Regions from separate parts of the Bradyrhizobium sp. T-1 genome, predicted to be linked through region 1. Evidence: riboswitches for the same ligand, from Rfam matches in the RefSeq annotation. Region 1 holds a riboswitch; each other region holds the start of a gene.
What was found. Region 1 has a riboswitch for cobalamin ahead of ACWAT4_RS19345 (TonB-dependent receptor plug domain-containing protein). Riboswitches for the same ligand answer to the same signal wherever they lie in the genome.
Positions count from the first base shown of each region.

Region 2: linked by a shared signal. The riboswitch ahead of ACWAT4_RS26735 (DUF1636 family protein) and the one ahead of ACWAT4_RS19345 (TonB-dependent receptor plug domain-containing protein) in region 1 are both predicted to bind cobalamin.
Region 3: linked by a shared signal. The riboswitch ahead of ACWAT4_RS26655 (TonB-dependent receptor) and the one ahead of ACWAT4_RS19345 (TonB-dependent receptor plug domain-containing protein) in region 1 are both predicted to bind cobalamin.

Region 1 covers NZ_CM132115.1:4,026,463-4,036,685, reverse strand. Annotated here, with positions in the region: gene ACWAT4_RS19395 (nickel/cobalt efflux transporter) at 1-817, shown strand, start outside; gene ACWAT4_RS19390 (DUF1259 domain-containing protein) at 851-1,771, opposite strand; gene ACWAT4_RS19385 (Cj0069 family protein) at 2,201-3,259, shown strand; gene ACWAT4_RS19380 (MerR family transcriptional regulator) at 3,285-3,686, opposite strand; gene ACWAT4_RS19375 (hypothetical protein) at 3,772-4,212, shown strand; gene ACWAT4_RS19370 (hypothetical protein) at 4,212-4,421, shown strand; gene ACWAT4_RS19365 (CbtA family protein) at 4,418-5,203, opposite strand; gene ACWAT4_RS19360 (CbtB domain-containing protein) at 5,214-5,432, opposite strand; gene ACWAT4_RS19355 (hypothetical protein) at 5,436-5,726, opposite strand; gene ACWAT4_RS19350 (hypothetical protein) at 5,723-5,899, opposite strand; gene ACWAT4_RS19345 (TonB-dependent receptor plug domain-containing protein) at 5,976-7,976, opposite strand; cobalamin riboswitch at 8,205-8,418, opposite strand; gene ACWAT4_RS19340 (hypothetical protein) at 8,494-8,715, opposite strand; gene ACWAT4_RS19335 (hypothetical protein) at 8,826-9,026, opposite strand; gene ACWAT4_RS19330 (fumarylacetoacetate hydrolase family protein) at 9,280-10,116, opposite strand; gene ACWAT4_RS19325 (MFS transporter) at 10,140-10,223, opposite strand, start outside.
Region 2 covers NZ_CM132115.1:5,515,533-5,525,755, reverse strand. Annotated here, with positions in the region: gene cbiB (adenosylcobinamide-phosphate synthase CbiB) at 1-368, shown strand, start outside; gene cobD (threonine-phosphate decarboxylase CobD) at 380-1,345, shown strand; gene ACWAT4_RS26745 (cobyric acid synthase) at 1,334-2,782, opposite strand; gene cobO (cob(I)yrinic acid a,c-diamide adenosyltransferase) at 2,790-3,437, opposite strand; cobalamin riboswitch at 3,478-3,697, shown strand; gene ACWAT4_RS26735 (DUF1636 family protein) at 3,794-4,168, shown strand; gene cobW (cobalamin biosynthesis protein CobW) at 4,165-5,199, shown strand; gene cobN (cobaltochelatase subunit CobN) at 5,199-8,447, shown strand; gene cobG (precorrin-3B synthase) at 8,444-9,604, shown strand; gene ACWAT4_RS26715 (precorrin-8X methylmutase) at 9,604-10,223, shown strand, end outside.
Region 3 covers NZ_CM132115.1:5,497,487-5,507,709, reverse strand. Annotated here, with positions in the region: gene cobT (nicotinate-nucleotide--dimethylbenzimidazole phosphoribosyltransferase) at 1-557, shown strand, start outside; gene ACWAT4_RS26660 (histidine phosphatase family protein) at 550-1,122, opposite strand; cobalamin riboswitch at 1,196-1,397, shown strand; gene ACWAT4_RS26655 (TonB-dependent receptor) at 1,514-3,871, shown strand; gene ACWAT4_RS26650 (PepSY domain-containing protein) at 3,884-5,317, shown strand; gene ACWAT4_RS26645 (NAD-dependent succinate-semialdehyde dehydrogenase) at 5,461-6,894, shown strand; gene ACWAT4_RS26640 (MFS transporter) at 6,949-8,082, opposite strand; gene ACWAT4_RS26635 (N-carbamoyl-D-amino-acid hydrolase) at 8,408-9,340, shown strand; gene hydA (dihydropyrimidinase) at 9,401-10,223, shown strand, end outside.

The DNA.
Region 1 (10,223 bases):
ATTGTCCGGGGAACGCAGCGAGGCCTATCTGCAACTGGCATCCGCAATCATCATCGTCGGCATCGCCGGCTGGATGGTCTGGCGCACCTGGCGGGATCAGAACCACGGGCACGAGCACCACCACCACGACGAGCCGCAAGCCATCTCGCTTGCCGGCCTGCCGCTGTTGCTGGAGGTGTTCGAGGACGGCGTGCCCCCGCGCTGGCGCATTCGCAGCGAGAGCGGCGCGCTTCCCGCCAGCGACGAGGTCAAGGTGACCACGATCCGCGAGGACGGCTCGGAGCAGACCTTCGCGTTCGCCGCGCGGCATGGATATCTCGAAAGCGTCGAGGAAATTCCCGAACCGCATGCATTCAAGGCGCGTGTCGCTCTTGCCGGCGACGCGACCGAGCTTCTCTTTGAAGAGCATGATCACGACCACATCGATCTCGGCGACGAGGACGACGCTCACGCCCGCGCCCACGCCGCCGACATCCGCAAGCGCTTTGCGGGACGCAACGTGACGACCGCGCAGATCGTCCTGTTCGGTCTTTCCGGCGGACTGATCCCCTGCCCCGCCGCCATCACCGTGCTGCTGCTTTGCATTCAGCTGAAGCAGTTCAGCCTCGGCTTTGTCCTCGTGCTGTCCTTCGGCATCGGGCTTGCGATCACCATGGTGTCGGCCGGCGTTCTGGCGGCGCTCAGCCTGCAGCAGGTCGAACGTCACTGGGATGGCTTCAGCCGCTACGCCCACCGCGCACCCTACGTCTCGGCGGCCTTGATCGTCTTCGTCGGGCTCTACACCGGCTGGACCGGCCTGCACGCGCTGATCTCGTGACAGGCTGCGGGGCGGCAACATCTACTTCCTCGGTCAGCCTTTCGCGCTCGCGGTCTTGTCGAGCGCGGCCCGCAGGCCCTTGGCGAGCTTGATTGCATCATCATTGGCCCAGAAGTGCATGAAGAACAGCCGCGGCTGCTCGTCCAGCATGTGGCTGTGCAGGGCGGTCACCTCGATGCCATTCGTCAGCAGCGCCGCAATCACCGGGTTCACCTCGTCACCCGATAGAACGAAGTCGCCGGTGATGGCAGCCTTGCCGTTGCCGGTTGGCTGGAAGTTGATGCCGATCGCAACGCCCATCGCCCCGACCGGCGTGAGCGCCATGCCCTCCTGTGTGATCGGATCGCGGCGCTTGACGTTGAATTGGTAGACGCCGCCATTGGCCTGTCCCTTCACGCCGATGATCTGCTCGAGCTTGGCGGTGTCGAGATCGACCGCGGGCGGCGGATTGGCGGGCGCGGCAATTGTCAGCGGCGTCTTGCTTTCGGCGAGTGCATCGCGGATCGCAGAGGCGAGCTTGACGGGGTCGCCGTGTCCGGCGACATGCATGTAGAACGTCGCCGGGCTTGCACGCAGCAGATGATTATGCACGGCGGTGACCTCGAGGCCGCTCGCGATCATCTTCGCCATCACGGGATTGATCTCGGTCTCGAGCAGCACAAGGTCGCCCATCACCATGGCGCCACCATGGACCGGCTTGAACGCCACCCAGCCGCCAAGGGCCAGCGCCGGCTTGATCGCGACCCCGTCCAAGGTCACGGAGAGATCGCTGCGAGGAAATCCGTAGCGGTGGACATCATCCGAGACGGCGGCCTTGCGGCCGAGCGCTTGGTCGATCGCCTGCCAATTGACATCTTCCGCCCGGGCCGGCGAGACGAATTGCGCGGCGGGCGAGGCTGGGCCCAAGACGGCGGCCAGCAAGAGAACTGCGTGACAGAGTGTTCGTAGTCGCATGGTCCTTCTCCTGGTGTCCCGCCCCAGGTCGAATCTTTTCTGGCAGGCATCCGAACCGCGCGCGCCGGCGTATGCCGTGCGAGACGAATGAGCCAATCTGTCGAATGAACTCTCGGTCTGTGAAATGGACATGCTGCGCCCTTGATGATCAGGACGCGATGCTTGGGCATGTCGCCTCGCGGGGAGACCGCATATCCCCGATGTCCCGACTAGAGGCCCGGCGGTCCCAGCTGTCAATCAGTGGGCCCGCGAAAAGATTTCGAAGGTCCAATGGAACGAAATCGATTGCGCCCCCGGCCGCGAAAGCCAAGCGGTCGCGTCTTGCGGTTTCCGGACGATCGCGCATAGAATGCCCGGGTGGGGACGAGGCAGACTCCCCGTGAGACCTCGGTCCAAGTCTGCGCAGCACGCAATTCGTGGAGCTTGCGCATGGACACCCAATCCTCTCACCGATATTCCGTAACCATTGTTTCGCGGGGCGACGCAGCCGCGCGCCGCGACGCCACCGCACAAAACAGCCGCTTCGTTCGCGTCTTCGAAGCCCTCGCCGCCGCCGGCATCGCCGCACAGCCGGCGATCTACGATGAAAGCTTCACTGAAGCGGTCCGCGAGCAATTGCTTGCGGTCGACGGCGTGCTCGTCTGGGTCGATCCGATCCATCAGGGCAAGACGCGCGCGGGGCTTGATGCCCTGCTGCGCGAGGTCGCGGCGCGCGGCCCATGGGTCAGCGCGCATCCTGACGTCATCCTGAAGATGGGCGTCAAGGAGGTGCTGTACCGGACGCGCCGTCTCGGTTGGGGCGCCGACACTCATCGCTATGACAGCGCATCCGCTTTCGCAGCGCAATTTCCGCAGCGCCTGCGGGGCGACGGCCCGCGCGTGCTCAAGCAGAATCGCGGCAATGGCGGCCAAGGCATCTGGAAGGTCGAGGTGCTGCCGAACGCACCCACCACGGTTCGCGTGCTCCATGCGCTGCGCGGCAGCCTTCCGGAAGACATGCCGCTCGATGCCTTCATTGCGCGATGCGAACCGTATTTCGGCTGGGGCGGCTGCATCATCGACCAGCCATTTCAACCTCGCCTGCCCGACGGCATGATCCGCTGCTATATGAGCGGCGCCAAAGTCGCGGGCTTCGGCCATCAATTGATCAAGGCCCTGATCCCGCCGCCGCCTGAAGGGCCGGATGCGCCCGAGGCGCAACCGGGCCCACGGATCATGCACGGCCCCGATGCGCCTCAATTCCAGACGCTGCGGCGGCTGATGGAGGACGAATGGACGCCGCAGATGATGAAGCTGCTGGCTATCGATGAGGCGTCGCTGCCGGTGATCTGGGACGCGGACTTACTCTATGGGCCGCGCGATGCTGATGGCGCCGACACCTACGTTCTCTGCGAGATCAACGCGAGCTCGTGCTTCGCGATTCCCGACGAGGCGCCGGCGGCGATCGCAAGGACGGTGCGCGAGCGACTGGTGGGTGCGAGGCCGTAGTTGCTGCGAAGCAAGCGGGCCGCGTTCAACGGCAACACGCTTGGCCGGGCTGCAGGATCACGCAGTCCGGCGCGGTGCTGCCGCAGCATGTCGTCTCGCAGCCGCTGACGAGAGCGGCCACCGTCGCTTCCAACGAACGCAACTCGGCGATCTTCCTCCTGATCGAACGGAGGTGCTGCTCCGCAAACGACTTCGTGTCGCTGCAGGGCGAGCGCCGCTGCACGGATGCGAGGATGTCGCTGATCTCGTCGAGCGAGAAGCCGAGATCGCGGCAGTGCCTGATCAGGCTGAGCGCCTTGACGTATTCGCTGCCATAGACGCGCTGGCCGCCCTGGCGGGCCGGTGCCGAGAGCAGACCGATGCTCTCGTAATAGCGGATGGTGGGGACGGAGACGCCGGCCGCTTTGGCGAGGACGCCAATTCTCATGGAAGCGCTCACTTTTCGCTTGAACCTCAAGTGGCTTGAGGGCGTAGCGATCGGGTCCGAGACGCACAAGCATGAGGAGAATCACATGAGCGTTATTGGACCGTCCTGCAACCTCCCCTCCGAGACGTCGCCGGGATGCGGCTGCGCGGCGAAGGCCGAGCCCGCCGGCCGCAAAGCCGCAGGCACGGCGGTCGCAACCGCCGTTGTCGCTGCAGCCTGCACGGCGTGCTGTGTGCTGCCCTTCACCTTGCCCGCCGTGGTGCTCGCCAGCGCAGGAGGCCTGATCGCCGCGCTCGACCATGCGCACGGGCTGATGACGAGGCTGTCCATCGCCGTCGTGCTCGGCGCGTGGGGCTGGATCGTGTGGCGGTCACGGAGGACGGGCTTGAAAATCCGCACATCGGTGCTGGTGGCGATGTGCGCAGCAACAGTGCTGACCGCGACGGCCGCGCTGTGGCCGGTGATGGAGCCCGCCATTTTCCACGCACTCGGCGCTGCCAAGAAGCCGAAGCCGCAGGCCGGCTGATGGACGGGCTGACCATCTTCGGCCTGCTTTCGGTCGGCGCGATGCTGCTGTTTTACGCGCTCGAGCCGCGCGGGCCGCATTACGTGCTGGCCTTCGCGGGCGCGTGCGCGTTCAGCGCCGCTTACGGCTTTCTCCAGGGCGCCTGGCCGTTCGGGCTTGTCGAGACGGTCTGGACGGCGGTCGCGGTGCGGCGATGGCGCAGGCTTTAGGCGCGCAGGTTGGCGCCGCGATCGATGCGCGCGAACACTGCACTCGTCAAACCGCCGAGCAAGGTCCAGAACACCAGGCTCGTCATCGTCACCGCCGTGACGAACTGATGCGTCAGCGACGACGGCACGTTGGTCTCGACATTGGCGAGCTCCGGCGCGCCGATCAGATGCGGCAACGTCAGCAGGATCACGCCGGCAATCGCCGCCGGCACCGAACGGCGGAAGGCGATCATGGCAAGCCCTCCGGCTGTCGCCAGCACGGCGGCCAGCCACCAGATCTGGCGCGACAGCAGCGGCGCGGCAGGCACGCCGGGCAGCTCCGGCGGCAGGCCGAGGCCGGGCGCCAGGGTGAAGACGGCGAAGCCCGCCAATCCCCACAGCAGGCCTTCGTGCCAGGAGACGCTCATCCCGGTCGTGCCGCAACGCACGGCGAAGAAGCCGGCCAGCAGCAGAGCAAAGCCGATCGCGGTCAGGATGTTGGCGGCAGCGGTATAGGCGTTGCGCTCAAACCCGTCGCGCGGCTCCCAGGCCCCGGCGCCATGGTCGTGATCGCCGGCGCCATGCTCATGGTCGCCATGATCGTGAGCCGCATGGTCGTGACCGGCAGCCGCCGGCTGCGGGACTGCCGCAGCGTCGTGTTGGTGCGTTTCCGCCGCCTTCTCGAAGACTTCCGCCTTCAGGATCAGGGGAACGGTGCCGAACTGCTGGACGACCGTGACGACGAGACCGACGATGAAACCGGCAATGACCGAGGCGAAGACGATCGAGCGGAATGTGCTCATGCCACCCCGGTCAGTGGCAGGGGAACGCGTTCGAGTGGCGCACGTCGTGGGCCGCGTTGTGGACGACGTCGATATGCGAGAAGCCGACCATGCCGACCACGAACACGCCGAGCACCATCGCCATCACGGCCTGCGACAGCCGTCCTACCTGCCCGGCGGCGACCGGAAGCGTGGCCTGAGCCGAGATCTGGGCCGAGACTTGGGCGTCCGCGAGCTGGGACTGGCTCATGTTCTATTCTCCATTGGCGATTTGGCCGTCTTCTAGCAGCTTCCGGGCAATGTCGCGACTGGTAAGATGCAGGCTTGTCCCAGGCAAAATGCCCCGGCGGGCGATCTTGGCGCCGGCGGCGGCCCGAAAGACGGCCTCAAGCCGCCGAAAATAGCCGAGGCAGGCCTCCGGCGTGGGCTCGGCGCCGAGCAGCGTCCGGAACGCGCCCCGGTGCACCGCGCAGATCGCGCCGTGGCCGGCGACGGGAAACACCAGCGACGCGATGTCGTCCCGCCAATGGACTTCGCTGCTCAAGCAGTCGCCCGTCCCCGCCCGAACGGACGGGCGATTTCGCAAGCGGCGACAAGGCCGACCAGCCAGACGGGCGTCGCGGCGAACAGCGCAAAGCAGAACATCGACGCATAACGCCGCTCGACCGGATGAAGCCGGAAACGGTCGGCGTAGCGCGGCAGGACAGCGACAGTCATGGAGCGATTTCCTTGCAGGATTTGTAACACGTTTCGCCGGAGCTCGGCAGCCATGCCTGGGGCTTTCTCTCCCCCGCTACCTAACATCGTGGTTGGCCAGGCGGATGCCGCCGTAGACAGCCAGGCCCGGCTGCAGAAATCCTGTCGGATTTTGATAATGCGCGTTGGCCAGGTTATCGACCCGGCCGAACACCTTGAGCTGATCGGTGACCAGATATTCCGCCGCCACGTTGGCAACCGTGTAAGCCGGGGCCAGCAGACGCGGAATGCTGAAGTCGCGACTCCCGTCAACGAAGCTTCCGACGTGCAACACGGTTGCCGACAGCGTCAGTGTATCAATCGGATCCCAGATGACGTTTGCGCTCCACCTCTCTTTCGGACGCCTCAGGAGCTCCAGTCCCGCCGTCGCATCGACGGCGCGGGTGAACGTGTAATCGGCGCGAACGCGCAAGCGATCGGTGATCGCAGCCGCGACAAAGCTTTCGGTGCCCTCCGTGATCGCCTTACCGATATTCACATTGGTGCTGGTGAACGTCACGGCATCGGACATGCTCTGGATCAGGTCCGTGATGTTGTTGCGGAAGTAGGTCGAGCCGAAGCGAACGCGGTCGTTGAACAAAGGCTGCTCGAAGCCGGCGTCATAACCAACGCTCTCTTCCGGCTTGAGGTTTGGATTGGCAAAGAAGAAGAACGCAGGAAAGCTGACAAAGAGCTGGTTGAGGGTCGGCGCCTTGAATCCCGTGCCGTAGCTTTCCTTGAATTTCGTGTCCGCGACCGGGACGATGACCGCGGAGGCCAGGCGAAAGGTCGGATGCCCGCCAAACCGCTCGTTGTCGTCCTGCCGGACGTTGGCCGTGAAGAAAACACGGTCCCGCAGCTGGGATTGCAGTTCCATATATCCGGCCTTGTTGACGTTCTGCGCGGAGACCGTCGCGGTTTGCAGAGTTTCGGTCTCGTGCTCCGCGCCGATGATGAAATTGTTGTTGCGCGCAAGCTCGGTCGTGGTGCGCCAATCGTATTTGATGCGATCGCCGGTGGTGATGGTCGGCATCGCATCGCCGGGGGAGATGTTGTAATTCCAGTGATTGGTATGGTTGACGCCGAAATAGCTCTTCATCCGGTTGTCGAGCGCAGACCAGACGGCCTCTCCCCGTGTGAAGAGCTGGTGCACCGTCTGCGTGCTTTGCGCAGCCGCGGGGAAGCTCGCGAAGGTCACGGGATCAAACGTGTCGCCGGTAAAGCGCAACGTAGCGTCGGTGTAACGTGCGACGCCGTTGAGCGCCAGGTTTTCGCTGACATCGGCGCCAAGCTTGGTCGAATAGGTCATGTTGTCGTGATAGTTTCCGATCGCCTTCTGACCCGGCGGCAGCAGTTCGACCGGCGTCACCGGCACATCGTTGGCGTGGAAATGCGCAACGTTGAACGCGTAGTTGAAATGGTCCTGCGAGCCGCTCAGCCCGGTCGTCTGATTGAACGTACCGAACGAGCCGCCTTCAATTGACCCGGTCACCCGGGCGGGACCATCGCCCTTCTTCGTCACCATGGAGATCACCCCGCCAAGCGCGTCTGCGCCGTAGAGACCGCTTTGCGGACCGCGCAGCACTTCGATCTGCTGCAGGTCGGAGGTGAGCAGCTTGCCGAGATCGAACGACCGGTTCGGACTACTGGGATCGCTGACGTCGATGCCGTCGATCAGGACCTTGGTATGGTTCGAGTTCGTTCCACGCATGAAGATCGAGGCCTGTCCGCCCGGTCCGCCGGTCTGGACCAGATTGAGCCCGGGAACGGCGCTGAGCGCATCGGACGCGGTCCCGCGCTGATCGCGCTCCATGTCGCGCGCGGTCAGGACTGTCACCGAGTTCGCAACCAGATTCGCCGGCGTAACGACGCCTGTTGGACTGACGACGACTGTCGGAAACAGATTGGCGGCGGACACCCCCGGCACAGGCGGCGATGCCAGCGGCTCCGGCCTTGGCGCGCGAACGATGTGCTGGCGCTCGCGCTTGCCGGTCGAACGCCGGGGAACCTGCGGCTTGGCCGCGGACTCAGTTGGCGCAACCTCAACCGGTGGCAGCAAGTTGGGCGACGCGGACTGCTGCGCCTGGGCGACGGAAAGATCTAGCAAATACAGGGAAACGGACGTGAGTAGGCCGGCGCCAAAGCGCCTGGCGGCAGAGACAATACAGGACACTCTTGTAACCTCGGTATGACGTCAGTGGCACGTCACAGCGAACGAGGTTTCACGGCAGAGCGCTCGCTTGCTCCGGTGAAGCTAATGTCTGTACTCCCCGACCGACATCTTCGCGTGTGACCACGGCTGACGGCAGGTCTCCTGGCTCGCGGGTCGTGACCTCTCCGTCGCCTTCCCGGGACCGAGATTCCCAGTGGCATATGACGAAAGATTCGCCGCTTACAGTTGCGGGGGCAGCCGCTGCTTGAGGAAGATCCTGGCGTCAGGACATCCCGCACAACGTTCCCTTTTGATCTCCGTGAAGAGAACCGTCGCCGATCAATTTAGGGGCCGCCTGCGCGGCGAGTCAATCGGCCGGTGGAATGAGCGTCGAACCATCGCACCGAAGCTTGCGCCGGCTCAATCAGACTGGCTCCCGCGCCGCATGCGTCCTGATCGTTGCCCGTTCGCCGGCATCGACGAGCTGACCGATGCCAGTGCGGCCGGTCAGCGCGCAGCGGATGATGTTTTCGGCGACCAACCTTCGGAAACCATGGTCCTCGCCACTGGGGCGATGGCGGCAGACCCGGTCCAGCGCCAGCTTCATGTTGATCCGTGTGCGGGTGTCGAAATGCTCGCTGATCATGCGGCCAGCCTCGATGCGGTGGAGCCGAAGCGGAAACGTCAGACAGGTGGCCGGGTTCCAAAACACGATCGGGCTATGCCCGCCCTCTTATTGTTATTGAGACGGGCGGGCTATGCCCGCCCTCTTGCCCGCTGCTGGGCCTGGGCCCAAGCCGCTTTGACGTCGCGCGGCGGGACATCGATGCGCTTGATCGGCGTCAGCTCGCCGGAGGCGGAGATGATGGCGGTCTCTTCGCGGCGGCAGCGCGGGCAAACGAAGCGAACTTCGTGCGGCGATGCCGACCAGCTCGAGCGCTTGACATTGGCGGCCATCGGCCATGCCTCGCAATGCGAGCAAGACACCAGAAATCGACCGGGATCGAGCATACCCATTCCATAGGACTCCGCGTCCTGCCGCCCTCCTCTAATGATTAACCCATGTGAATCGTTCCGGTGCCCCGGCACCGCCAAGCGGGTTCAGCGCGCGCTGTTCCCGATGGCGGCCGCATCCGCGCCAGTGTTCCGTCGCGCATCACCAACGCCAGACCGTTGCCGCGATGTGCAGGCCAACGTGTCGTGCGCGAGCTCAGGCTTCGTCGGCAATTCCGTTGCGCAGGCAGCCAACCTTGTCGATCTCGACTTCGACGACATCACCAGCCTTCATCCAGAGCGGCGGGGTGCGCCTGGAGCCAACGCCACCCGGCGTGCCGGTGGCGATGACGTCGCCGGGCTCGAGCCGAGTGAACTGCGAGCAATATTCGATCTGGCGCGGGATATCGAAGATCATCTGATCGATGGTGGTGTCCTGCACCACTTCGCCGTTGAGCCGGGTCTGCAAGCGCAGCGGACCGACGTCGCCGACCTCGTCCGGCGTCACCAGAAAGGGGCCGAAGCCGCCGGTCGCCGGAAAGTTCTTGCCTGGAGTGAACTGGTGGGTATGGCGCTGATAGTCGCGCACGCTGCCTTCGTTGTAGCAAGCATAGCCGGCAACATGGCCCCACGCCTCGCTCTTCTGAATGTAGCGGCCGGGCTTGCCGATGACGACGGCGAGCTCGCCCTCGAAGTCGAGCTGAGTCGACACCTTCGGGCGGATGATGTTGGTGAGATGGCCGGTCTGGCTGTTGGCGAAGCGGCCAAACACAGTGGGGTTCTCGACCTCGGTGCGGCCGGTCTCCTTGCGATGATTCTCGTAGTTCAGGCCGATGCAGAGAATCTTGTCGGGGTTTGGGATGACAGGCAGGAATTTGATCTTTGCCAGCGGATGACGCTTGGCGCCGGCGGCTGATTTGGCCGCCTCGGCCAGGCTGCCGGCCGCGATTGCCGATTTCAGGTCGGGGTAGCGACTCCCGAGATCGGCCACGCTGTCGCCCTCCACCAGGCCCCACGAGGCGACGTTGTCGATTTCAAAGCTTGCGAATTTCATTTGGTGTCCTTGAGATAGGCCGATCAGGTCGACGTGGCAGGAAGAGCAGTAGCTGAAGATGGCCGCGAAGAGGTCTTCGCAAAACGCGCGATGGTCCGCTCCGGGAA
Region 2 (10,223 bases), 1.5 Mb from region 1:
AACGGCATGAAGCGTTTGGCTGGGCGGCTGCCCGCATCGATGATGTCGCAAACTTCATTCCGGCGCGCCTGACCGGATTTTTGTTCGTGCTGCTCGCGCCGCGGCAATCCCAAGCATTGTCGTGCATGACGCGCGATGCGCGCCGTCATCGCTCGCCCAATGCCGGCTGGCCGGAAGCGGCGATGGCCGGCGCGCTTGGCGTGCGGCTCAGCGGCCCCCGCATCTATCACGGCAGCGCGACCGACGAGCCTTGGCTCAACGAGGGCGCGCGCGATCCGCTCGCCGTGGACATTGTCGAGGGACTGACGATCTACCGCCGCGCCATGCTGTTGCTTGCCGGCCTGCTTGCGATCCTGGCTTTCGCGTGAAAGAACAGGGTATGCGCGAGCACGGTGGAAATCTCGATCTGGCCCAGCAGCGTTTCGGCGGACGCGCGGCGGACTGGATCGATCTGTCGACCGGCATCAACCGGCTGCCTTATCCCGTGGGCGAGATCGGCGCGCATCATTGGCAGGCGCTGCCATCGCGATCCGAGATCGAGGCGTTGCGTCAGGCCGCGCGGCACGCCTATGCGACAAGCGCACCGATCGTCGCGATGGGCGGCGCGCAGGCCGCCATTCAACTGTTGCCACAGCTCGCGCCGTGCGGCCGGGCGCGCATTTTGGCGCCGACCTACAATGAATATGCCGGCGTTCTCTCGGCTGCGGGCTGGGATGCAAAGGAGGTCCGCGAGCTCGATGCGCTGGCAGGCGCGGATCTTGCTGTGATCGTCAATCCTAACAATCCCGATGGCCGGAGTTTTCCGCCAAAGGATCTGCTCGCGCTGTTGCCGCGCGTCGGTCGTCTCGTCGTTGACGAGAGTTTTGCAGACGCGGTTCCACAGCTGTCGCTTGCGCCGGAGGCGGATCGGCCCGGGTTGCTGATCTTGCGCTCCTTCGGGAAGTTTTACGGTCTGGCCGGCCTGCGGCTCGGATTTGCGATCGGCAATGCGGCGGATATCGCCGGGCTCGCTGCGATGTCGGGTCCGTGGCCGGTCTCGGGAGCAGCGATCGCCATCGGCTGCCGCGCCTTGCGAGACGAGGCTTGGTCTGAGGCGACATCAGCACGGCTGGCGCGTGACGGGGCTCGTCTCGATGAAATGGCGCGGGGGCAGCGCTGGCGGCTCGTCGGCGGCGCTTCGCTGTTCCGTCTCTATGAGACGCCACATGCACTCGCTGCGCAAGAAAAGCTCGCGCGTGACCATATCTGGTCGCGCGTCTTCGTACAAAATCCAACTTGGCTCCGGCTCGGGCTTCCCGGCAGCGAAGCCGAATGGACGCGCCTCGCCGCGGTCCTAGCGCGCTAGCGCGAGCAGGCCGTCGACGTCGAGATGCTTCTCGATGTGATCGGCGAGCGCATCCAGTGCGCTCTCGACCCTGGCATGATAGGGCTCGTCGCCTGCGGCAATGTCGAGCTTTGCCAAAAACGCCTTGCGGAAATCATCCGACGTGAACAGGCCGTGCAAATAGCTGCCTTGCACGCGTCCGTCTGCTGAGATCGCGCCTTCCGGCTCGCCATCGAGCTTCGCAAACGGTCGCGCGCGATCGGGTCCGTCGGTACGGCCGATGTGGATCTCGTAGGCGGCGATCGGCTGATCCGTCGCCGCATGCACAGCCACAACACGCGTCAACGTTTTCTGCGGACTCATCACGGTCGTCACATCCAGCAGCCCGAGGCCCGGCGCGTCACCCGCGGGACCTTCGATGCCGTCGGGATCGGCGACGCTGCGCCCCAGCATCTGATAGCCGCCGCACAAGCCGAGCACATGGCCACCTCTGCGATGGTGCGCGAGCAGATCAATGTCCCAGCCCTGCGCGCGCAGAAAGGCGAGGTCGCCGCGGGTGGATTTTGAACCGGGGATGATGACGAGGCGCACATCGCCAGGGATCGCTTCGCCCGGGCGCACCATCACCAGATCGACGCCCGGTTCGAGCTTGAGCGGATCGAGATCGTCGAAATTGGCGATCCGCGACAGCGCAAGGCAGGCGATCTTGCACTGGCCGGGCCTACGCGCATCGCTGAGGCCCAGAGCGTCCTCGGCCGGCAACTCGCCGGCGCGCGAAAACCAGGGCAGCACGCCAAGGCCGCGCCAAGCTGTTTTTTGCGCGATCAGCCTGTAGCCGTCATCGAACAGCGTGGGGTCACCACGGAATTTGTTGATGACAAATCCCTGGATCATCGCGGCATCGTCAGGGTCGATCACCGTCTTGATGCCGACCAGCTGGGCGATGACGCCGCCGCGATCGATGTCACCCACCAGGACCACCGGCACGTCGGCCTTGCGGGCAAAACCCATATTGGCGATGTCGGCCTTGCGCAGATTTACCTCGGCCGGGCTGCCGGCGCCTTCCACCAGGACCAGATCGGCGCGCACCTTCAGCCGCTCAAAACTCTCCAGCACCGCGCCCATCAATGAGGGCTTCATCACCGCATAGTCGCGCGCCCGCGCGGTCGCGATGCGCCTGCCTTGCACGATCACCTGCGCACCGATATCGGTCTCGGGTTTCAGCAGCACCGGGTTCATATCGGTGTGCGGCTCGACGCCGGCGGCGAGCGCCTGCAACGCCTGGGCGCGGCCGATCTCGCCGCCGTCGACGGTGACGGCGGCATTGTTCGACATGTTCTGCGGCTTGAACGGAAGCACGCGCAAGGCCCGCCGCGTGAAGGCGCGCGCGAGGCCGGCGACGATGAGCGACTTGCCCACGTCCGAGCCGGCGCCCTGGATCATCAATGCGCGCGCCATCGTGTCTTCAGAACTCGACGCCGGCCTGCGCCTTGATACCGGAGCGGAACGGATGCTTCACCAGCGTCATCTCGGTGACGAGATCGGCGATCTCGATCAGCTCATCCTTGGCGTTGCGCCCGGTGAGCACGACATGCGTCATCGGCGGCTTCGAGGTCTTCAGGAAATCGACGACCTCCGCAATGTCGAGATAGTCGTAGCGCAGCGCGATGTTGATCTCGTCGAGCACGACCATGCGCAGGCTTTCATCTGCTATCAGCTCCTTCGCCTTCTCCCAGCCGGCGCGCGCGGCGGCGATGTCGCGGGCGCGGTCCTGCGTCTCCCAGGTGAAGCCTTCGCCCATCGCGTGGAACTGGCAGAGCTCGCCGAAATGGCCGGTGAGCAGGCGCCGCTCGCCGGTATCCCAGGCGCCCTTGATGAACTGCACCACGGCGCAGGGAAAGCCATGGGCGACGCAGCGCACGATCATGCCGAAGGCGGAAGACGACTTGCCCTTGCCGGCGCCGGTGTGGACGATGATGAGGCCCTTTTCGCCGCTCTTGGTCGTCATGATCTTGTCGCGGGCGACCTTGATCTTAGCCATTTTCGCGGCGTGCTTGGCGTCGGTCTTGGCGTCGGTTTCTTGGGCCGTTTGGGTATCCGGTTCAGGCGTCATCGGATGGGGTCCTTCGGCTTGACAAGAGGCGGCCGGGGGCAAATGGTGGCCCGGCGTTGGTTCCTGTCCTATGACAGGCGAAGAGGGAATGCGATAGGGTCCGAATCGGCAAGATTTGGGTCCAAAATGCAGCCGCCCCCGCGACCGTGACCGGAGAGATGCCCGAAGCCACTGATCCATCTTGCGGATCGGGAAGGCGGGGATCGAAGGGGAAACCCTGCTCCGCAAGCCGGGAGACCTGCCAACGCGGACGATTTTTGGACCGGCGGACGGGGTGTTCCGCGACGGGGAAACGGGCCTTCGCAAGAACGGTCCGTGGGCCTCTTCGCCTCCCGCTCAATATTCTGGAAGAGGCGATGACCGTCACACTGCACGTCTGCATCACCTGCCGCGCCGGCCAGACGCTCGGCGAGGGCGAGACGACGCCCGGCAAGCGCCTGCATGGGGCGATCCTCGAGGCCGGCGTACCCGACGGCGTTACTGTGGTTCCCGTGGAATGCCTGTCCGCATGCAACCAGGGCTGCTCGGTCGCCCTCAGTGCGCCCGGCCGCTGGTCCTACGTCTATGGCCGCCTCTCGGATGCCAACGCGCAGGACGTCGTCGCCGGCGCCGCCGCCTATGCCGCCGCGCCCGATGGCCTCGTGCCCTGGCGCAGTCGTCCCGAAATCTTCCGCAAGCAATCGCTTGCCCGCATTCCCCCCATTGCCACGTTGCCGGAGGCCGCTGAATGAACTCGCTCGCAAAAGTCCCGGTGACGGTGGTCACCGGCTTTCTCGGCTCCGGCAAGACGACGCTGATCCAGCACCTGCTCAGCAATGCGGGCGGCAAGAAGCTCGCCGTGCTCGTCAACGAGTTCGGCAGCGAGGGTGTCGACGGCGAGATCCTGAAATCGTGCGCAGACGCGAACTGCCCGGAGGAGAACATCGTCGAGCTCGCCAATGGCTGCATCTGCTGCACCGTCGCCGACGATTTCATTCCGACCATGGAGAAGCTTTTGGCGCGTCCGGTGCGGCCCGATCACATCCTGATCGAGACCTCGGGCCTCGCGCTGCCGAAGCCTTTGCTGAAGGCGTTCGACTGGCCGGAGATCCGCTCGCGCATCACGGTGGACGGCGTGATCGCGCTCGCCGATGCCGAGGCCGTCGCCGCCGGCCGCTTCGCGCCGGATCCGGATGCGGTGGAAGCACAGCGCGCGGCGGACGAGAATCTCGATCACGAGACGCCGCTGTCCGAAGTGTTCGAGGACCAGATCGCCTGCGCCGATATCGTGCTGCTGACCAAGGCCGATCTCGCCGGCGCCGCCGGCATCGAAGCCGCCAAGACCGCGATCAGCGCCGAGATGCCGCGCCGCGTGCCGATGCTGCCCATCACCGACGGCGCGATCGATGCGCGCGTCATCCTCGGCCTCGGCGCCGCCGCGGAGAATGATCTCGCCGCGCGTCCCTCGCATCATGATGGGGAGGAGGAGCACGAGCATGATGATTTCGCCTCCGTCGTGATCGATCTTCCTGAGGTCACCAATATCGATGCGCTGGTCGCATCGGTCCAGAAGCTGGCGCGCGAGCAGAACGTGCTGCGTGCCAAGGGCTATCTCGCGGTCGCGGGCAAGCCGATGCGCCTGTTGCTTCAGGCTGTCGGCGAACGCGTGCGCCACCAGTTCGACAAGCCGTGGGGTGCAGGCGGCAGGCAGTCGAAGCTCGTCGTGATCGGCGAGCACGGCGATATCGACGAGGCCGCGATCCGAGCGGGATTGGGAGTCTGATGCACGTCGTCTTCCGCGAGAGCCGCGGTCTGGAGGAGACCGCGACGCCAAGAGACATCGGCCAGGATCCGGCCGATCTCGTGGTGCTCTCGTTCTCGGACTCCGATCTCGCGGCGTTTGCCGCCGGCTGGCGGCGTGGCCGCGACAGTCTGCCGTCGCTGCGGCTCGCCAATCTTGCGGAGCTGCGTCATCCGCTGTCGGTCGATACCTATGTCGAACGCACGCTGACGCAGGCACGCGGCATTCTGGTGCGCCTGATCGGCGGAGAGTCCTATTGGCCTTACGGCCTCGCGGCGCTCCAGCAGCTCGCGAAGGATCGCGGCATCGTGCTCGCCGTCCTGCCGGCCGATGGCCGCGACGACATCAGGCTCGATGCGTACTCGACCCTGCCGGTCTCGACGCTGCGCCGGCTCAAGGTGCTGTGCGACACCGGCGGCCCGGTCGCCGCGCAAGCCGCGATCGCGCAGCTCGCGCTGGCCTCCGGTCTTTATGCAGGCCCGGTCGTTGGCGAGATGAACGTGCCCGAGATGGGCTTTTACGATCCGGCGCGTGGCGTCATTGCTGCGCCGGCGGCGAGCGAGGAGAAGCCGCGCGCTCTGGTGGCGTTCTATCGCTCCTATCTCACCGCCGCGGACACGAGGCCGGTCGATGCGTTGATCGCCGCGCTACGCGAGAAAGGCTTTGACGCGTATGGCGTGTTCGTGACGTCGCTGAAAGCCGCAGGCGTCGGGGATTGGTTGCGGGCACATCTCGTAGAGAAGCCTCCGGCCGCAATCGTCAACGCGACGGCGTTCTCTGCGATGGGCGAGGACGGCACCACACCGTTCGATGTCGCATCGTGTCCCGTGTTCCAGGTCGCGCTGTCGTCGGCGCGGCGCGAGGACTGGGCGGACTCGCTGCGCGGCCTGTCGCCCGGCGATCTCGCGATGCATGTGGTGCTGCCCGAGGTCGACGGCCGCCTGTTCGCGGGCGTGGTGAGTTTCAAGTCAGCGGCGGAGCGTGATCCCGATCTCCAGTTCTCGCACCTGGCGCATCGGCCGGATCAGGAGCGTGTGGAGGCCGTCGCTGCACGCGTTGCGGCCTGGCTTCGTATCGCTGAGACACCGGTCGCCGAGAAACGGCTGGCCATCGTGCTCTCGAACTATCCCGGCCGTCTGCACCAGATCGCGCATGCCGTTGGTCTCGATGCACTCGCTTCGGTCGAAGCATTGGTATCCGACCTCGGGGATGCCGGCTTCAATGTTGAACCAGTTGGGGCGCTCGGCGAGACGCTGCTCAAGCAGAACCTGACCTGGAGCGTCGCCGACTATGGTGCCGCACTCCCGCGTCTTCCGCAAAGTTTGCAAGACGATCTCGCGCAAGCCTGGGGCACGCCTGAGAGCGATCCGAACTGCCGTGATGGTGTGTTCCACTTCGCTGCGATCCAGTCCGGCCAGTCGATCATCGCAGTTCAGCCCGAGCGCGGCGACGCGATGACGCGCGATTCCGATTATCACGATCTCGCCCGCACGCCGCGCCACGCCTATGTCGCGTTCTATCTCTGGCTCCGCGAGCAGGGGATTGATGCCGTCGTCCACATGGGCGCGCATGGCACGCTGGAATGGCTGCCGGGGAAATCCGTCGCGCTGTCCTCGCAATGCTGGCCGGAAGCGCTGATCGGCGATTTACCCGTGGTCTATCCCTTCATCGTCAATGATCCCGGCGAGGCCGCACAGGCCAAGCGGCGCACCGGCGCCGTCACGATCGGCCATCTGCCGCCGCCGCTCGAACAATCCGCGGTGCCCGAAGGCCTCCGCCGGCTCGAACGCCTGCTTGACGAATATTCGACTGCCGACGGTCTCGACCCCGCCCGCCGCCAGCGCCTGATCGCCGCGATCCGCGACGAGGCGCGCGCTGCGGGCCTCGAAGACGATCTCGGCCTCGACGCGTCGGCGGCGCCCGCCGAAGCGATCCCGCGCATCGATCGCTTCGTCTGCGATCTCAAGGAAAGCCAGTTCGGCGACGGCCTGCACGTGTTCGGCCGTGGCGCTTGTGGCGAAGCGGAGCGGGATGCGCTGCGGGCCGGGCTTGCGGGCTTGCGCGTTGCGCCGGGGCCATCGGGCTCGCCCTATCGCGGGCGGCAAGACGTGCTGCCGACGGGACGCAACCTTTTCGCCGTCGATCCGCGTGCGGTGCCGACGCCGTCGGCGCATGCGCAAGGGATAAAACTCGCCGAAGAGCTGCTGCGTCGTCATTTGCAGGATCACGGCGACTGGCCGAAAGGCCTCATCGTCGATCTCTGGGGCTCGGCGACGATGCGCACCGCAGGCGAGGAGTTTGCGATGGCGCTGCATCTCGCCGGACTTTCGCCACGCTGGGATCACGCCTCCGGCCGCGTTACCGGCTATGACATCATCGCACCGGCCGAGCTTGGTCGTCCCCGCATCGACGTCACGCTGCGCGTGTCGGGCCTGTTCCGCGATGTCTTCGCAGGACTTGCGCAATTGTTCGAAGCCGCCACGGAAGCGCTTGCATCGTGCGACGATGAAGGCGACGAGAATCCTTATCGTCACCGTGCCTCGCGCGTGTTCGCACCGCGCCCCGGACAATATGGTGTTGGCCTCTCGGCGATCCCCGATGCTTTCACGCCAGAGACGCGCCATGCGGCCGGCGAGGCCTGGCTGTCGGCGTCGTCCTGGGCATTCTCCGCCGATGGCGCCATCAAGCCCGATCGCGCCGGGATCGAGCAGCGGCTCGCGTCGGCCGATGCTTTCGTCCACCTCCAGGATCTGCCGGAAACCGATCTTCTGCTCGCCGCCGACTATGCCGCGCATGAAGCCGGCGTCGCGGCGGCGGCCGCGCATCTCGGCGCGTCGGAGCCGTCGCTTTATCACCTCGACACGACGCGGCCCGACGAGCCGCATGCGCGTACGCTCACCGAAGAAATCGCGCGTGTCGTCCGTGCCCGCGCGGCCAACCCGGCCTGGATCGCCGGCATGATGCGCCACGGCTTTCGCGGGGCTGCCGAGATCACCGCGACGCTGGAGCACATGGCCGCCTTTGCGCATCTCGCCGGTGCGGTGCCGCCGCATCTGTTCGATCTCTATTATGACGCAACCCTCGGCGATGCCGACGTCCGCGCTTTCATGGCCCGCGAAAATCCGGCGGCGCTTGCCGCAATGGAGGCCAGTTTTGCGCGTCTGCACGAAGCCTCGCTCTGGCGAACGCGCCGCAATTCGATCGCGGCTGCGTTGAAGGAGGCATCATGAGCGCGTCCAAGGTCAAGGGCTGGTGCCCCGGCGCGTTGCGACCGATGCAATCGGGCGACGGGCTCGTGGTTCGAGTGCGTCCGTTCGGAGGCCGGCTCGATGCGGCGCAGGCCGCCGGGCTCGCGCATCTCGCCGAGCGCCATGGCAATGGTCTGATTGACGTGACCAGCCGCGCCAATTTTCAGATCAGGGGCGTCAGCGAGAGCAGCCACCGGCTGTTGCTTGACGGTCTTGCGCAACTGACGTTGCTCGATCCGGATGCCGACACCGAATCCCGGCGCAACATCCTGGTCACGCCGTTTTGGCGCGATGGCGACGAAACCCAGGCGCTTGCCGCCGAGCTAGAGGAGGCGCTGGCGGACTGCATGCTCGAGCTGCCCGCGAAGTTCGGCTTCGCCATTGACGACGGCAAGTCACGCGTGCTTGCCGGCAATTCCGCCGATGTGCGGATCGAGCGAGATGCTGCTGGCGGCCTTCTGGTGCGTGCGGACGGGGCCAGGCTCGGCCGCAGCGTCGCGCGCGGCGAGGCCGTGGCGACCGCACTTGCTGTCGCTCGCTGGTTCGTCGGGTCCGGCGTCAGGGATGGGCGAGGGCGGATGGCAACGCATCTTGCGGCCGGCGCGGAATTGCCGGCGGCCCTGCGCGGCGATGCAGAGCCTGCGCCCATCATGGCCGCCGCGCGTCCCGGTCTTTATCCACAAGGTGCCATGATCGGTGTCGCCTTCGGACAGATGCCACATGCGACACTCAATCAGCTCTCCGGTTACGGACATGCGCTGCGGACGACGCCGTGGCGGATGGTTTTGAGCGAGGGGAAGCGGACGATGCCGTCCGCATCCGACCTGATCACCGAGGCCTTCGATCCCGCGTTGCGCGTCATTGCCTGTAGCGGCGCGCCGCGCTGCCGCGAGGCCCATGCCGATACCCGCGCCCTGGCCGCGACGCTTGCGCCGAACATCGGCTCAGCGGCGCGGCTTCACGTCTCGGGCTGTGCCAAGGGGTGTGCCCATTCCGGCGCTGCCGCAATCACACTGGTCGCGACGGCTTCGGGCTTCGATCTCGTGCGCGGCGGATCGACGCGCGACGAGCCCGTCCTGCGCGGCCTGGATCGCGACGACATCGTCAAGAATCCCTCCATCCTGATGGGAGGGCACTGATGCCGCACACTTACGAGACCAATGGCGCGAAGATCTATCGCCAATCCTTTGCGACCATCCGCGCCGAGGCCGATCTGGTGCGTTTCACGCCCGACGAGGAGCCGGTCGTGGTGCGCATGATCCACGCCGCTGGCATGGTCGGTCTCGAAGCGCATATCCGCTTCACATCGGGCATGGCGACCGCCGCGCGGGCCGCGCTGCAGAAGGGCGCGCCCATCCTGTGCGACGCCCGCATGGTCTCGGAAGGGATTACGCGCGCGCGGCTGCCCGCGGCCAATGCCGTGATCTGCACGCTCGGCGACGAGGCCGTTCCCGCGCTGGCGCAATCCATGCACAACACGCGCTCGGCCGCGGCACTGGAATTGTGGCGGCCGCATCTCAATGGCGCGATCGTTGCAATCGGCAATGCGCCGACCGCGCTGTTTCATCTGCTTAACATGCTGGAGGATCGCGACTGTCCGCGGCCCGCGGCAATCATCGGCTGTCCCGTCGGCTTTGTCGGTGCCGCCGAATCCAAGGCCGCGCTGATGGCCGATCCGCCGACGCCGGCGTTGACGGTCGAAGGCCGCCTCGGCGGCTCCGCGATCACGGTTGCCGCCGTGAACGCGCTGGCGAGCCG
Region 3 (10,223 bases), 1.5 Mb from region 1:
CTGATCTGCTGATCTTCGGCGAGATGGGCATCGGCAACACCACGACGTCGGCTGCGATAGCCGCGAGCCTGCTCGGCATCGACGCCGGGGAAATCGCAGGGAGCGGCACCGGTGTCGATGCTGCCGGCCGTGCCCACAAGGCGCGCGTAATCGATGCTGCAATTGCGCGTCATGGCATCGCTGGTGCCTCGCCCGAAAACATCCTGTGCGCCGTCGGCGGTCTCGAGATCGCGGCGATATCAGGCGCGATCATCGCGGCTGCGCAGGCGCGCATTCCCGTGCTGATCGACGGGTTTATTGTCTCGGTTGCCGCGCTCGCAGCGGTGCGGCTGAATCCATCGTGTCAGCCGTTCCTGCTGCCGTCGCATCAATCGGCCGAGCAGGGGCATCGGCTGGTGCTGCGCGCGCTGAACGTGCAGCCGCTGATCAGCCTCGACCTCAGGCTCGGCGAGGGATCAGGTGCCGCGATCGCGCTGCCACTGGTGCGGTCGGCCTGCGCGCTTCACAATGACATGGCGACGTTCGCGCAGGCCAATGTGCCGGATCGTCCTAACTGATCCGCTGATTGACCGAGCCGACGCGCCAGCCGGTCGCGAGCCGGTCGATCCGGGTCATCGACAGCGGATCGATCACGAAGCGCAAGGCGGCTTGTGGCGTCAGGTCGAGCGCGATGCAGAGCGCGGCGCGGATCGTGCCGGAATGCACGACGAGCGTCGCGGGACCGGCACCGATCCGCGCGAGGCCCAGCCTGACGCGCGCGACCTGATCCTCAAAGCTCTCGCCGCCCGGAGGCCGTCCGCGCGCGGCATCGCTCCAGAATTGCGCATAGGCCTCGCCTCCGCTGGCCGCGAGCTCGTCATGGCGTCGGCCGGTCCAGTCGCCAAAATTTTGCTCACCGAACTCGGGTACCAGCACGGCGTCAAGCCCGAGCGCGCGCGCGGTCTCGACCGTGCGCCGGGCCGGGCTGGCATAGCTCGCGGCATTCAGTGGAAGGCACCGGCGCAGCGCCTCCAGTTGCGCGCGGTCGCCGAGATCGGCGGGCGCATCATTCGCATGGATGGTGCCTGCGGTGCCGTCGACGGGGGCGTGTCGTATCAGCCAGAGGAAGGTCTCGCCTTCCATGCAGATCTCCCAGGGAAGTTGGCCGCTGTGGCAATATCGCCGCAACAGGCACATTGACTCCGTCTTCGCCGTAATCCTAGATGGCGATGACGGTTTCCCCGAAAGGGGATGAAAAGGGAATGCGGTGCGGGGACATTGTCCCCAATGCCGTAGCTGCCCCCGCAACTGTAAGCGGTGAATCCTTCGTCAGGAGCCACTGGGTCCTCGGTCCCGGGAAGGCGACGAAGCGGTCACGACCCGCGAGCCAGGAGACCTGCCGTCAGCCGTGGTCACACGCGAAGATGTCGGTCGGGGAGTACAGACATTCGGCTTCATCGGACGGCTGACAGCCGGAAGATGGGACCTTGGTTCGCGGTGACGTGCCACTGACGTCACACCGAGGTCCAGGACCGTGTTTTCCATCGATATTGTACAACCGCGCCGCCTTTTGCTCGCGTCCACCGCTCTCGCGTCTTTTGTCGCCATCGACATGCCAGCTGCCTTGGCGCAGCAGGCCCGCGAGCGACTGCCGGCTGTGGAAGTATCGCCGCCGCAATCCCGCAAGCGGGCAAAGCCAGCCGGCCGGGACGCGGCAAGCGCACGCCGCACGGCTGCGCGCAGGCCAGTCGTGGCAGTGGCTGCGTCCAAGCCGGTCGTGCCCAACGCCGTAGCCCCAACGCCGCTCAACAGCAACGCCGTCGCCGAGAGCGCCTCGCGCCTCGGCCTGACGGTGCGGCAGACGCCCGCGACCGTCGAGGTGATCTCCGCCGAAACCATCCGCGAGCAGGGCTATCGCACCGTCTCCGACGTGGCCCAAGGTGCGGTCGGCGTCACTGCGGGCGACAATCCGGCCGAGCCCTCGGCCTTCTCGATGCGCGGCTTCACCAACAGCCAGATCAACACGCTCTACAACGGCATCAAGATCGGCCCGCAGAACATGACCTCGCGGGTCATGGACACCGCCAATCTCGAAGCTGTGGAAATCCTGAAAGGCCCGGCTTCGCTGATCTCGGGTGAGGGCGCCGCCGGCGGCGCGATCAATTTTGTGACCAAGCAGCCGCACACAGGGCCGATCCGGAACGAGGCGGACTTCTCATATGACTCCCTGAATTCGTTCCGCGCATATTACGGCTCCGGTGGTAGCACCAATGTGCAGGGCCTGGACTACCGCTTCGACATCAGCCGCTCCACGCTCAACGGGTTTGCCGACGACACCAATACCAAGACGCTCGACGTCTCCGGCCAGCTCAACTACCGCATCTCCGACAGCCTCAAGGTCTGGGGTGCGATCGAATATCGCGAGGACCGCGGAAAGGCCTATTGGGGCGCGCCGCTGGTGCCGGTCGCTTTCAGCGGCTCGCACGCGACGGCAGGCATCGTCTCGGGTACCTACGTGTCGGATTTCACTAAATCGAATCTTGGACCAATTACGATCGACGATCGCACCTTCAACACCAACTACAACGTGCTCGACAATCGCAACGTTGCACAGGAGGTCTGGCTGCGCGGTGGTTTCGAGTTGAAGCTCGCGCCCGATTTGACGCTGAAGAGCCAGGCCTATGCCTACGGCGCGGAACGTTCGTGGTTCAACAACGAGGTCGAGGCGTTCAATACGGCCACGAACACGGTCGATCGCAGCCGCTTCTACGTGGCGCACAGCCAGCGCCTGGTCGGCAACATCACCGACCTGACCTGGGATGCGAACATCGCAGGCTTCGACAATCGTCTCGTCACGACACTGTCGTCGAGCTACCTCGATTTTGTCCGGCCGGGTGCTGCGAATTTCCCAAGCGATTCCTTTGATCTCGTCGATCCGAACCGGGGCTTCTACGGCCTGCTCACGACCAAGCAGCAGACCGCGCGCATCGACAACGAGGCGCTGTCGTTCGAGGACCGGCTGAAGCTGACGCGGACCTTTTCGCTGATCGGCGGCCTGCGCGCCGAGCATATCGGGCTCGACCGCAATTCGACCGACAAGTTTGGTCTGGAGAATACGGGCTTTCCGTTCACGAAGTCCTGGGCGCCCGTCACCGGCCGCATCGGCTACACCTGGGAAGCCGTTCCGGGCCTGACCTTCTTCAGCCAGTACGCCACCGGCGCCGACATCTCGGCCAACAACATCTTTTTGCTCGGACCGACCCAGAAGCTGGATCTCACGACCGCGCGCACTTATGAGACCGGCGTCAAGCACGTATTTTGGGACAACAGGGCGGAGTGGTCGTTCTCGGCCTACGATATCGTCCGCAAGAACGTCTATGCCGCGGCCGGCGGCCAGACGCTCAATATTGCGGGACGGCAGGAGTCCAAAGGCGTCGAGCTTGCCGGGTCGATCCGCCCGATCGAGCCTCTGCGGCTCTGGGGCAACATCGCCTATGTCGATGCGCGCTATGCCGACTATGACTTTGCCGGGGGCTCGTTCTCGGGCAACACGCCGCCGAACGTGCCGCGCATCGTCGCCAATGCCGGCGCGTCCTGGCGCTTCTTCACGCCATGGCCGGTGGAACTCGGCATCGCCGGCCGCCATGTCGGCGACCGCTACAACAGCGACGCCAACACGGTGACCATGAATGCCTACACCGTCGGTGATGTCTACGCCTTCGTCGATATCCCCAAGACGGTGTTCAATGCGGTCGACCAGGCCCGCCTGACCTTCCGGGTGCGTAACTTCACCGACAAGCGCTACGCGATCTGGGGTGACCCGTTCTATCCCGACCAAATCTTGTTGGGCGCACCGCGGACCTACGAGATCTCTGCGGCGTTCAAATGGTAGGGTGCTGACCGGATGATGGGCGCGATCATCCTCTCGCACCGCTGGCTCGGGATCGCGTTCTGCCTCCTGTTCGCGATGTGGTTCGCGAGCGGAATCGTGATGCACTTCGTTCCGTTTCCAGTGTTGACGGAAGCGGAGCGCTTTGCCGGGCTCGCGCCGGTGGAGCGCGGCGAGGCGATCATGGCGGTCGGCGGCGCAGTCGTCGCGAGCGGGATCACGGACGCCACGCGTGTTCGCCTGATCCGGCGCAGCGATGGGCCGGTCTATCTCGTGTCGGGACCGTCGCGTGTAAGGTCGGTTCGTGCATCGGATGGGGCCGATGCATCGGTGGAATCCCCCGACGTCGCGCTCGCCATCGTGCAAGATCATGCTCGCGGGCGCAGGCTTGATGTCACACACGCCACGATCATTGCGCGCGCCGATTACGATCAATGGAGCGTGCCGAACGGCTTCGATCGTCATCGGCCACTGTTCCGCATCGCTCTCGGCGACGCAGCCGGAACGGAAGTGTACGTCTCATCGCGCACCGGCGAGGTCGTGCTGGATACAACGCGGTTCGAGCGAGGCTGGAACCTCGCCGGCAGCGTCTTGCACTGGATCTATCCGACGGTCCTGAGAAGCGACTGGCCGCTGTGGGATCGGCTGGTCTGGACCTTATCGCTGCTGGCGTTGATCGCTGCGGCACTGGGCGCGGTGGTCGGGATTGTCCGGATCAGGTTGCGAGGAGGGCTGATCGGCTCACCCTACCGCGGTTGGCACGCTCTCCATCATATTGTCGGTCTCGCGGCGACGGCGTTCGTGCTGACCTGGATCTTCAGTGGCTGGCTCTCCATGGATCACGGTCGCCTATTCTCGCGCGGGCAACTAACCCCGGCTGAGGCCGGCGTGACGAATGCGGTGCCGGACTGGCGCGGGGCTCCGTCGCCCTATCAGCAGCCGCTGTCGACTTCAGCGCGCGAAGTCGAATGGTTTGCTTTCAACGCGAATGTCTTTCGGCGCGACCGCACCGGTCTTGGTAGCCAGACCTTGACCAAGGCGGGACAGCCGACTCGCGATCGGCAGATGGCGTTCCTGGATGAGCAGGACGTCCTCAGCCTGACGACGCGCATTGCGGCAGGCTGCGGCGTTGCATCTGTTCTTGCCGACAATGACGACTATCCCGCGCATTCCATCGTTCCCGGCGCGCCGGTCTACCGCTCCCGCTGCGGCGATCTCTGGTTCGACGTCGACGGCGCCGACGGCAGCGTGCTGCAACGGCTGGATGGCTCGCGCCGAGCCTATCGCTGGGCCTACAGCGCGCTGCACACGCTCGACTTCCCGGTCCTGATGGCGCATCCGCGCCTGCGCGACGTCCTGATCGTCGGGCTTTGTGCGCTGGGGCTGGTGTTCTCCGTCACCGGCATCGTGGTCGGCTGGCGGCGTTTGCAGGCGAAATTTTCAACCTGAGCTGCATGACGTGCATGGCCGCCGGGAAGATCAGTGATGCGCTGCTGCTCCCTTTCCGGGGACTGCCTTTCGGTGTAGCTCTGCGCCCACTTATTGGGCGGGGTGTCAGTCCCGCCGTTGAAATCACGCAGGAGAGCCAAAGGATGTACCCGAAAGTTCAGATGTTCATTGCCGGCGAGTGGACCGACGGCACCTCCGGCAAGTCGGAGGACATCCTCAATCCCGCAACGGGCCAGCCGATCGGCAGGACCCCGCACGCCTCGAAGGCGGACCTCGACCGCGCGCTGGAGGCTTCCAAGGCCGGCTTCGAGGTCTGGCGCAAGACCTCGCCGTTCGATCGCTACAAGCTGATGCGCAAGGCCGCCGACATCATCCGCTCGCGCGCCGCCGAGATCGCGCCTGTCATGACCATGGAGCAGGGCAAGCCGGTCGTGGAAGCCCAGGGCGAGACCATGCTGGCCGGCGATCTCATCGACTGGTTCTCGGAGGAAGCCCGCCGCGCCTATGGCCGCATCGTGCCGCCGCGGATGGGCAATGTCTCCCAACTCGTGACCAAGGAGCCGGTCGGCCCGGTCGCGGCGTTCACGCCCTGGAATTTCCCGATCAACCAGGCGGTGCGCAAGATCTCGGCCGCGCTCGCCGCCGGCTGCTCGATCATCGTCAAGGGTCCGGAAGAAACACCCGCAAGCTGCATGGAGCTGGTGCGCGCCTATGCCGACGCGGGCATTCCGCCCGGCGTCGTCCAGCTGGTGTTCGGCGTGCCGTCGGACGTGTCGGAGTATCTCATTCCGCATCCGATCATCCGCAAGATCAGTTTTACGGGCTCGACCGCGGTCGGCAAGCATCTGGCTGCCCTAGCGGGCCTGCATATGAAGCGCGTCACGATGGAGCTCGGTGGCCACGCGCCGGCGATCGTGTTTGCGGATGCCGATCTCGACAACGCCGCCAAGATCCTCTCGGCCAACAAGTTCCGCAATGCCGGCCAGGTCTGCGTCTCCCCGACGCGCTTCCTGGTGCATGAAAGCGTCTACCAGCCCTTCGTCGACAAATTCGTGGCGGCGGCGAAGAGCCTGAAGGTTGGCAACGGCCTCGACAAGGATACCCGCATGGGCCCGCTGGCCAACCCGCGCCGTGTCGACGCCATGGAAGGTCTCGTCTCCGACGCCGTTCAGCGCGGCGCCAAGGTGCAGGCCGGCGGCAAGCGCATCGGCAACGAAGGCTTCTTCTTCGAGCCGACCGTCATTACCGACGTGCCGCGCGATGCCCGCATCATGAACGAGGAGCCGTTTGGCCCGCTGGCACCGATCACGTCGTTCCGCAGCTATGATGAAGTGGTCGCCGAGGCGAACCGCCTGCCGTATGGTTTGGCGGCCTATGCCTACACGACGTCCACCAAGACGATGCAGGCGATCGGCGCCGACGTCGAGAGCGGCATGGTCTCGATCAACCATCACGGTCTCGCGCTGCCGGAAGTGCCGTTTGGTGGCATCAAGGATTCCGGTTACGGCTCCGAAGGCGGCCTCGAGGCGATCGAGGGGTACCTCAACACCAAGTTCGTGACCCAGGCGAGCGCGTAAAGCCCGCACGACCCTCATTGCAGGGCGCGTCACGGCAGGCCGTGGCGCGCCCTTCTATTTTGTGGTGACGGCGCGCGCGGATAATGTGACGAGGCCCATCAGCGCTGCGAGCATCCAGAACGCCGTCGGCAGGCCGACGGCGTGGGCGACGAAACCGATGCCGGCAGGGCCAACCAGAACACCGCCATAGCCGGCGGTGGTGATCGACGCCACCGCGAGCCCCGTAGGCATCGCGGTCTGCGTTGCGGCCCCGCGGAACAGCACCGGCACCAGGTTCGACGCGCCGAGGCCGATGAGCAGGAAGCCGGCAATGGCGATGGCCGGGCTCGGTGCCAGCAGCAGCACCGCCAGGCCTGCGATCGCAAGCAGGCTTCCCCCGACCAGCGTTGCGCGGTCACCGATACGCGCCACGACGACGTCGCCGCCCAGCCGGCCGATGGTCATCGCGATCGAGAACACGATGTAGCCGATCCCGCCTCGTGCCTCGCTAACGAGACCCGCGTCGATGACGAGTAGCGCGCCCCAGTCGAGCATCGCGCCTTCGATCAGGAAGGTGACGGCGGCCAACAGCGCCAGCAACAGCACGATGCCATGCGGCAGCACGAACAGCGGTCCCTCCTGCGCCTGCGCCCTGCGCAGCAGGCGCGGCGAGGCGAGCGCCATCGCGATCAGCATCAGCACGGAGCAGATCAACGCGCTCGCCAGCGGTCCAAGATGAAACGACAGCAGCGCCGTCATCACCGCGGATCCAGCGAAGCCGCCAATGCTGAAGAGCGCATGAAAGCCCGACATCAGCGGCTGTCGCGCCGCGCGTTCGACCTCGACGGCATGTATGTTCATGGCGACGTCGATGGAGCCGAGCGCCGCGCCGAATGCGAGCAAGGCAATTGCCAACGTCACGGACGTGCCGGTAATGACGAGCAGGGGCAACACCAGCGCGAGGCCGATCCCGCCCCCGATGATGATAGGCTTGGTGCCATGACGGGCGCTCAAAATTCCGGTCGCGAGCATCGCAACGACGGAGCCGATCCCGAGGCTGAGCAGCAGCAGGCCGAGGACGGCGTCATCGACCGCGAGCCGCTCCTTCGCGAACGGCACCAGCGGTGCCCAGCATGCGAGGCCGAATCCGGCGACCAGAAACGAGAGGCGCGTGGCGAGCCGCGTCGCCGGCCGGTCGGCTGAAGTCATTCGTGTAACTCCGGGAGGGAATCGGGGGTAAGGGTTGAGTTTAACAACCCAAGATGCGGAGAGAGGTTCCGCACACTGTCATAGCATGGTTGCTGTCATTGCATGGTTATGGCCCAGAGGGACGATTTGTCCGCAGAAGCGCGAAGAGCGCACGCGGAAGCGCAAATTCGGGACAAGCTGCCGCGCCCTTTGAGAGCGATGCGATCAACTCACGGCATGAAAGCTGCTTGGGTGGTCAACCGGCGCGAGGCTGCGTTATGCTGAGCGCGCCGACACGCCATCGAAGCTGCAATCGTCAGCCTCATCAAGAATCAGGAACTCGCTGATGCGTATCGTCAACGTTGCGGCCGCCCAGATGGGGCCGATTCAGAAGGCCGACAGCCGCGAGGCGGTGGTCAAGCGCATGATCGCGCTGATGGACGAGGCGAAAGCAAAAGGCGCCGACCTGATCGCCTATCCGGAGTTGGCGCTGACGACGTTTTTCCCGCGCTGGTACGTGGAGGACCGGGCGGAGTTCGATAGCTGGTTCGAGCGTGAAATGCCGAACGCCGCGACCAGGCCGCTGTTCGAGCGGGCGGCGCAACATCAGATGGCGATGAATTTCGGCTATGCCGAGCTGACCCCTGACGGCCACCACTTCAACACCGCTGTTCTTACCGACAAGTCCGGCAGGATCGTCGGCAAATACCGCAAGGTCCATCTGCCGGGCCATGTGGAATACGACACCAGGCGCTCGCATCAGCATCTGGAGAAGCGCTATTTCGAGCCGGGCGATCTCGGCTTCAACGTCTGGCGTGAGCTCGGCGGCATCATCGGCATGGCCATCTGCAACGACCGCCGCTGGCCCGAGACCTATCGTGTCATGGGCTTGCAGGGCGTCGAAATGGTGCTGATCGGCTATAATACGCCGTCGGTAAATGCGGAGCGAAGCGAGGAGGGCATCGAGAAGCGCCTGTTTCACAACCGCCTCTCGGTGCAGGCCGGCGCCTACCAGAACGCGACCTGGGTGATTGCCGTCGCCAAGGCGGGCGTCGAGGACGGCCATCCGCTATTCGGCGGCAGCCTGATCGTCGATCCCAACGGCGAGATCGTCGCTGAAGCCAGGACAGAAGAGGACGAGCTTCTACTCCACCCTTGCGATCTCGACGCCACTACCTTTGGCAAGACCACAATCTTCAATTTCGCGCAGCACCGCCGTATCGAGCATTATGGCCTGATCACCAGCCGCACCGGCGCGGTGCTGCCGCCGGAGGAATGATGCCGATGGTTTTCCTGCCAACTGGCAATCCTTTCGCTCGGGCCTGTCACGGAGTGCCTCATGACTGAACCCAACTACGATCTGATCATCCGCGGCGGACGCGTCGCCACCACCACTGATGTGTTCGAGGCCGATGTCGCCATCTCCGGTGAAACCATCGCGGCTATCGGTCGCGGGCTTTCGCCGGCCAAGCGCGAGATCGATGCGCGCGGCAAGCTGGTGCTGCCGGGTGGCGTCGATAGCCACGCGCATATCGAGCAACTGTCCGCCGCCGGCATCATGAACGCCGACACGTTCGAGAGCGCGACGGTCTCTGCAGCTTTCGGCGGCACGACAACGGTGATCCCGTTCGCAGCCCAGCATGTCGGCATGAAGCTGCCGCAGGTGGTGGAGGATTATCACGCGCTGGCGAAAAAGGGCGCCGTGATCGACTACGCCTTTCACATGATCATCGCGGATGCGACCAGGGAGACGGTCGAGGAGCACATTCCGGCGCTGGTGAAGAAGGGGCATGCCTCGATCAAGATCTTCATGACCTATGACCGGCTCAAGATCGATGACGAGCCGCTGCTCGACATTCTGCTGGCCGCGCGCCAGTCCGGCGCGATGTTGTGCGCTCATGCCGAAAATCACGGCATCATCGCCTGGATGGTGAAGCGTCTGCTTGCGCGTGGCTACACGATGCCGAAATACCATGCCGTCAGCCACGCCCGCGTCTCGGAGGCGGAAGCCTTCACACGGTTGATCGGCATGGCGGCCTTGATCGATCAGCCGATCATGATCTTCCATGTCTCGACCGCCGATGGCGCCAAGGTGATCCGCGACTCGCGCGGGCAGGGGCTCAAGGTCTTTGCCGAGACCTGTCCGCAATATCTGTTCCTCA